Regions from separate parts of the Streptosporangium sp. NPDC023963 genome, predicted to be linked through region 2. Evidence: riboswitches for the same ligand, from Rfam matches in the RefSeq annotation. Region 2 holds a riboswitch; the other holds the start of a gene.
The links. Region 2 has a riboswitch for glycine ahead of gcvT (glycine cleavage system aminomethyltransferase GcvT). Riboswitches for the same ligand answer to the same signal wherever they lie in the genome.

Region 1: another riboswitch for glycine. It lies ahead of gcvP (aminomethyl-transferring glycine dehydrogenase); the one in region 2 lies ahead of gcvT (glycine cleavage system aminomethyltransferase GcvT).

Annotation. Positions count from the first base shown of each region.
Region 1 covers NZ_JBEZZK010000020.1:35,487-38,686, reverse strand. The annotation lists gene gcvP (aminomethyl-transferring glycine dehydrogenase) at 1-1,351, opposite strand, end outside; glycine riboswitch at 1,533-1,625, opposite strand; gene AB0F88_RS38150 (MerR family transcriptional regulator) at 1,641-2,171, opposite strand; gene AB0F88_RS38145 (bifunctional nuclease family protein) at 2,406-2,876, opposite strand; gene AB0F88_RS38140 (MerR family transcriptional regulator) at 2,956-3,200, opposite strand, start outside.
Region 2 covers NZ_JBEZZK010000002.1:1,038,161-1,041,360, reverse strand. The annotation lists gene AB0F88_RS10560 (LacI family DNA-binding transcriptional regulator) at 1-501, opposite strand, end outside; gene AB0F88_RS10555 (gamma-glutamyl-gamma-aminobutyrate hydrolase family protein) at 861-1,556, shown strand; glycine riboswitch at 1,662-1,760, shown strand; glycine riboswitch at 1,761-1,855, shown strand; gene gcvT (glycine cleavage system aminomethyltransferase GcvT) at 1,889-2,980, shown strand; gene gcvH (glycine cleavage system protein GcvH) at 2,977-3,200, shown strand, end outside.

The sequences.
Region 1 (3,200 bases), on a different contig from region 2:
CGTCCAGATCGGCCAGCACGGCGCCGCCGATCCCGAAGGCGGCCAGGACCTGCTCCAGGTGGAGGGGCTCGGTCCTCTCGTCGCAGGTGACGCCCACGTGGTCGGCGTCGACCAGGCGCAGGTTGACCCCGTTGTCGCGGGCCGCGGCGACGACCGCCTCGGCGCGGCCGGGAACCCTGGCGAGCACGGTGTCGAAGAAGGTGTCGTGCACGACCTCGACGCCGCCCTGGCGCAGGCCCTCGGCCAGCACGACGGCGTGCCGGTGGGTGCGACGGCCGATCCTGCGCAGGCCCTCGGGGCCGTGGTAGACGGCGTACATGCCGGCGATCACCGCGAGCAGCACCTGCGCGGTGCAGATGTTGCTGGTGGCCTTCTCGCGGCGGATGTGCTGCTCGCGGGTCTGGAGCGCGAGCCGGTACGCGGGGCGCTGGTCGGCGTCCTGGGAGACGCCCACCAGGCGGCCCGGCAGCTGGCGCTGCAGGCCGTCACGGACGGCCATGTAGGCGGCGTGCGGGCCGCCGAAGCCCATGGGGACGCCGAAGCGCTGGGAGGAGCCGACCGCGATGTCGGCGCCGAGCTCGCCGGGCGCGGCCAGGAGGGTGAGGGCCAGCAGGTCGGCGGCGGCGACCACCTGGGCGCCGCGCGCGTGGGCGGCGTCGGCGATGGCGCGGAAGTCGCGGACCCTGCCGCTGGCGCCGGGATACTGCACGAGCACCCCGAAGCACTCGGGAAGCTCCTCGGTGAAGTCGCTCTCGACCAGCTCGATGCCGAGCGGCTCGGCGCGGGTGCGCAGCACCGCCTTGGTCTGCGGCAGCGCGTCGGCGTCCACCACGAACACCTTCGAGGGGCTGCGGCCCGCGCGGCGGGCCAGGGTCATCGCCTCGGCCGCAGCGGTGGCCTCGTCCAGCAGGGAGGCCCCGGCGACGTCGAGGGCGGTCAGGTCGGAGACGACGGTCTGGAAGTTGATCAGGGCTTCCAGGCGGCCCTGGGAGATCTCCGGCTGGTAGGGCGTGTACGCGGTGTACCAGCCCGGGTTCTCCAGGAGGTTGCGGCGGATGACGCCCGGGGTGATCGTGTCGTGGTACCCCAGGCCGATCATCGAGGTGAGCACGGTGTTGCGCCCGGCGAGGACCCGGAGCTCGGCGAGGGTCTCGGACTCCCCGGCCGCCGGGGGCAGGCTCAGCCGCTCCGAGGAGCGGATCGCCTCGGGCACGGCCACCGCGACCAGGTCGGCGACGGAGGCGAATCCGACCGCCTCCAGCATGCGGGTCTGGCCGGCGTCGTCCGGCCCTATGTGGCGGGTCGCGAAAGCGGGGGAGCCGAGTTCGCTGAGCGATGACAGGTCGGTCATTGGTGAAGCCTCCCGGGACGGGGTGGAGACCGGCGCTGGGCGCGGGCGTATGCCTGGTCTCCCCCTCTGTCATCACGACCGTCGTGCGGGTCGTGACCTGAGAGCTTCACCTGCCCCTTGTCGGGAGGCTTGCACCGTCGGTGAGTCGCGCCTGGCGAGCGCGCCTGCTTTCCAGAGTTGCCTCGTCCGTGCGGTACCGGGTGCCTGAGAGATTCCGGGGAGGTTGCTCCTTCGGCGCCCCGATCGTGGTCGGGGTCTCTCCCGCACAGGGTCAGTGGCAGGTCCGAGTTTACCCGGTTCGTCGTGCTCTGCGACGGCGGGCCAGCTCATCGGCCTGATGATCTCCTAAAGGGCCCTCGCTCGACTCCGCGCGTTCGCCGGGCAGATCCGCGAGGGAGCCCTCCACCTCCTGCCACACCCGTCCCAGAGCTATCCCGAAGACTCCCTGACCGCCCTGGAGGAGGTCGATGACCTCGTCGGGCGAGGTGCACTCGTAGACGCTCACCCCGTCGCTCATCAGGGTGATCCCGGCCAGGTCGTTGACGCCCCGGTCGCGCAGGTGCTGCACGGCGATGCGGATCTGCTGGAGGGAGACGCCGGTGTCGAGGAGACGCTTGACGACCTTGAGGACCAGGATGTCGCGAAAGCCGTACAGCCGCTGGGAGCCGGAGCCGTGGGCGGCCCGCACGGTGGGCTCGACCAGGCCGGTGCGCGCCCAGTAGTCGAGTTGCCGGTAGGTGATGCCGGCCGCGGAACAGGCCGTGGGGCCTCGGTAACCGATGTCGGCGGGCACCTTCACCGGTTGCCCGTCGAACAGCAGACCCTCTTCACCCGCGCGCTGACGTGCCGACTGGCGCCGTTCCGGGTCATCCTGATCGGCGTTTCTACCCTCGCCGCTGCTGACCGCCACGCGGACCTCCGGCTTTCTCTCATCCCACGGCCTGATCTGGGGGTTTACGCACGACCGCGGGTTTCACTTGCACCGTAGGACTGGGGCCAAGTCCAGTCAACGACCCCACTCGGCGCGTCGTGAAGCGTAAATGCACCGAAATTCCTACCCCGCGCGGCCGAAGTCCTCGGGCGTGATCGTGTCAAGGAACTCCCTGAACTTCTCCACCTCGTCCTCCTGGTCGTCCGGGATGATCACCCCTGCCTCCCGGACCACGTCCTCACTCGCGAAGATACGTGCGCCGGTGCGAAGTGCCAAGGCGATCGAGTCCGAGGGGCGCGCGCTCACCTCGACCCCGTTGGAGAACACGAGATCGGCGAAGAAGATGCCGTCGCGCAGGGCGACGATGTTGACCGTGCTCAGCCGGACCCCGAGCCCTTCGAGCACGTCGCGGAACAGGTCATGCGTGAGCGGCCGGGGCGGTGGTTCCTCGGCCTGGGCCATGGCGATCGCCGTGGCCTCCGTCATGCCGATCCAGATAGGTAGGTAACGCTCCCCATGCGTCTCTTTCAGCAAGACGATCGGCTGGTTGGAGGGCATCTCAACTCGAACGCCCACGACCTCCATCTGCAACACGGGCTGCTCCGTCTTCGCTGGATTCCGACCGGTTTGTTCAACGTAACACTCGTGGGGGTACGAGTGCCTGGTCAGGTTCTCACCGGCCCAGGGCCCCACGAACGCCGGAACGCAGCAGGGAGGCGTGCAATTCCAGCAGCAGGCCGGAGATCTCCCTGGCCGTCTCGTCGGCCTGGTCGATGGCCCCGGGCCTGCGGCGGCGCAGGAGCGGGGCGACGGCCTGCTCCACCAGACCGGCCTCGCGCTCCGCGGCGGCCTTGACGGCTCGCAGATGGCGGGCCCGCAGGCCGAAGGCGGCCAGGGCTCCGACGCTGCGGGCCACGG
Region 2 (3,200 bases):
GTCGTCGGACCAGACGGGGGCGAGCGAGCCGGTCTCCGACGGATGGCCGATCACCACGGCCGGCAGGCCCAGGGCCTCGATCGCGGGGACGCGCGGGTCGTCGAAGTGCAGGTCGACCAGGATGACGCCGTCGACGCGGCCCTCTCCCCACCACCTGCGGTACACCTCCGCCTCCTGCGCGTGGCCGGTCACCACCTGCAGGAGCAGGGCGTAGGAGCGGGCCGACAGCTCGCTCTCGATGCCGCTGATCAGCTCCATGAAGAACGGTTCCATCCCCAGGACCCGCGCCGGGCGGCACACGGTCAGGCCGACGGCACGGGCCCGTGCCCCGTTGAGGGCGCGCGCGGCGCTGTTGGGCTGCCAGCCGATCTCCTTGGCGATGGCCTTGATGGTGTCTCTCCTCGCCTCCGACACGCCCGGCCGGTCGTTCAGCGCGTAGGAGACCGCGACCTTGGACACCCCCGCGCGACGAGCGATGTCGGCGATCGTCGGTCGCTTCACAAGACCTCCACCTGAACCGGTTATCCGACGTGTTCCCGCTGCGCACTTTACTACGCCGCCCCGGTCCCCGGCGCTCTCCACGACGGCCGACGAACCACCCTGAGCAGCGGCCACGTCATGGCGCTCGTCCCCTCGGCAGGACCGGGAGAGGCGGCTCCGCACCACCTCCTCGACGACCGGTTCACTTAACCACTTAACTCTCGGCACGTGCCGCGCCACCGGACGCGCCGCCCGCTTCCCCGTGGCCCCCGGCGGCACTCCGGCCCGCCGCGGCCGGTAACGTGCGGGAGGGCACCGGGATGGGCACGATGGGCTCACGGCGCCAGGACCTCGGTGCAAGCGCGGCGAAACAGGAGATCATGTCCCGTCCCGTCATCGGCATCACCTGCTACGTCGAACCCGCACGCTTCACCGTCTGGGAGACGACCACCGCGCTCCTGCCGTACGACTACGTCGACCACGTGGCCCGCGCGGGCGGGCAGCCGGTGATCCTGCCCCCGGCGGGCGACCCCGCGACCCTGGCAGGGCGGCTGGACGGGCTGATCCTGGCCGGCGGCGGGGACGTCGGCCCGGAGCGGTACGGGCAGGAGCCGCACGAGCGGACCGGCCACGTCCGGCCGTTCCGCGACGACGCGGAGCTGGGGCTGGTCCGGGCGGCGCTGGAGCGGGGCCTGCCCTTCCTGGGCGTCTGCCGGGGCATGCAGGTCCTGAACGTCTCGCTGGGCGGCACCCTGCACCAGCACCTGCCCGACGTGGTCGGCCACCCGGGGCACGCCCCGGCTCCCGGCCGTTACGGCAGGATGCCGGTGTGGCTCGCCCCCGGCAGCCGGACCTCGAAGATCTTCGGGGCCGAGACCGTGGACGTGGCCCACTACCACCACCAGGCCCTCGACCGGCCGGCCGCGGGCCTGACCGTGACCGCCCACGCCGAGGACGGCACGATCGAGGCCGTGGAGGTGGACGACCACCCCTTCGCCGTCGCCGTCCAGTGGCACCCCGAGACCGACGACGAGTCGGCCCTGTTCGAGGCGCTGGTACGCCACGCCACCCCCTGACCGGCGCGGATCGGGGCGGCGCGGGGATTTCGCTCGGCCTGTTCGGGGCGGCGAGGGGATTTCGCTCGGCCGGTTCGGGCGGTTAGGCTGGCCGCTGACACCGATGAATCCCGTGCGGGAGAGCGTCCTGACACCCAGGCCAGGACCCCTGAAGGAGCAAGCCCTCCCCGCGAACCTCTCAAGGCAAAGGACCGTGCGGGTAGGTGCCCTCTGGAAAGCAGGTCCCACGGCCTCGCCGAAGGTGAAAGTCCGGTAAAACCCGGATGAAACTCTCAGGCACCGACGACAGAGGGGGAGGATGCTCTCATCTGTCCCTTGTCTGAGGTGCGCACATGTCCCGACCTACGCCGCTGCGCGGCGTGCACGAGTCCCTCGGCGCGACGCTGACCGACTTCGCGGGCTGGCTGATGCCGCTCCGCTACGGCAGCGAGTCGGCCGAGCACAACGCGGTCCGCCAGGCGGCCGGCCTGTTCGACCTCTCCCACATGGGCGAGATCTTCGTGACCGGGCCGCAGGCCGCCGAGGCCCTCGACCACGCGCTGGTCGGCCACCTCTCCGCGCTGGAGCCCGGCCGCGCCCGCTACACGATGATCGTCGACGCCGAGGGCGGCGTGCTGGACGACCTGATCGTCTACCGGCTCGCCCCCGCCGAGTTCATGGTCGTCGCCAACGCCTCCAACTATCCGCGGGTGGCCGCCGAGCTGACCGGCCGCGCCAAGGGCTTCGACGCCGCGGTGGACGACCGCTCCGAGCGGTACGCGCTGGTCGCGATCCAGGGCCCGCGCTCCGCGGAGATCCTGGGCGCGCTCACCGACGCCGACCTCGACGGGCTCAAGTACTACGCCGGCCTGCCCGCCGTCGTCGCGGGCCGCGAGGCCCTCATCGCCCGTACCGGGTACACCGGCGAGGACGGCTTCGAGCTGTTCGTCGCGGCCGAGGACGCGGAGCCGGTCTGGGCCGCCCTCACCGAGGCGGGCACGCCGCACGGCCTGGTCCCCGCGGGCCTGTCCGCCCGCGACACCCTCCGGCTGGAGGCCGGGATGCCGCTGTACGGCAACGAGCTGTCGGCCGGGCTGACCCCGTTCGACGCCGGGCTGGGCCGTGTGGTGAGGTTTGACAAGCCGGGCGACTTCGTCGGCCGGGCCGCCCTCGAATCACGCAAGGACGTCCCGCCGTCCCGCCGCCTGGTCGGTCTGATCGCGACCGGCCGCAGGGTGCCCCGGCACGGGTACCCGGTGGTGGTCGCCGGCGACGGCACGGTCGTCGGCGAGGTCACCAGCGGGGCGCCCTCCCAGTCACTGGGCAGGCCCATCGCCATGGCCTACGTGGACAACGGCCTGTCGTCGGGACTGGCCGTGGACATCAGGGGCAGCCACGAGCCGGTCGAGGTCGTCGCACTGCCTTTCTACAGGAGGAAAAAATGAGCAGCATTCCCGAGGAACTGCACTACACCAAGGAACACGAGTGGATCTCCGGCATCGATGACGGCCTGACCCTCACCGTCGGCATCACCGCCTACGCCGCCGAGGCGCTGGGCGACGTGGTCTTCGTGCAGATCCTCCCCGAGGTCGGTTCGACGATCACCGCCGGTGACGCGGTCGGCGAGGTCGAGTCGACCAAGTCGGTGAGCGACATCTTCGCGCC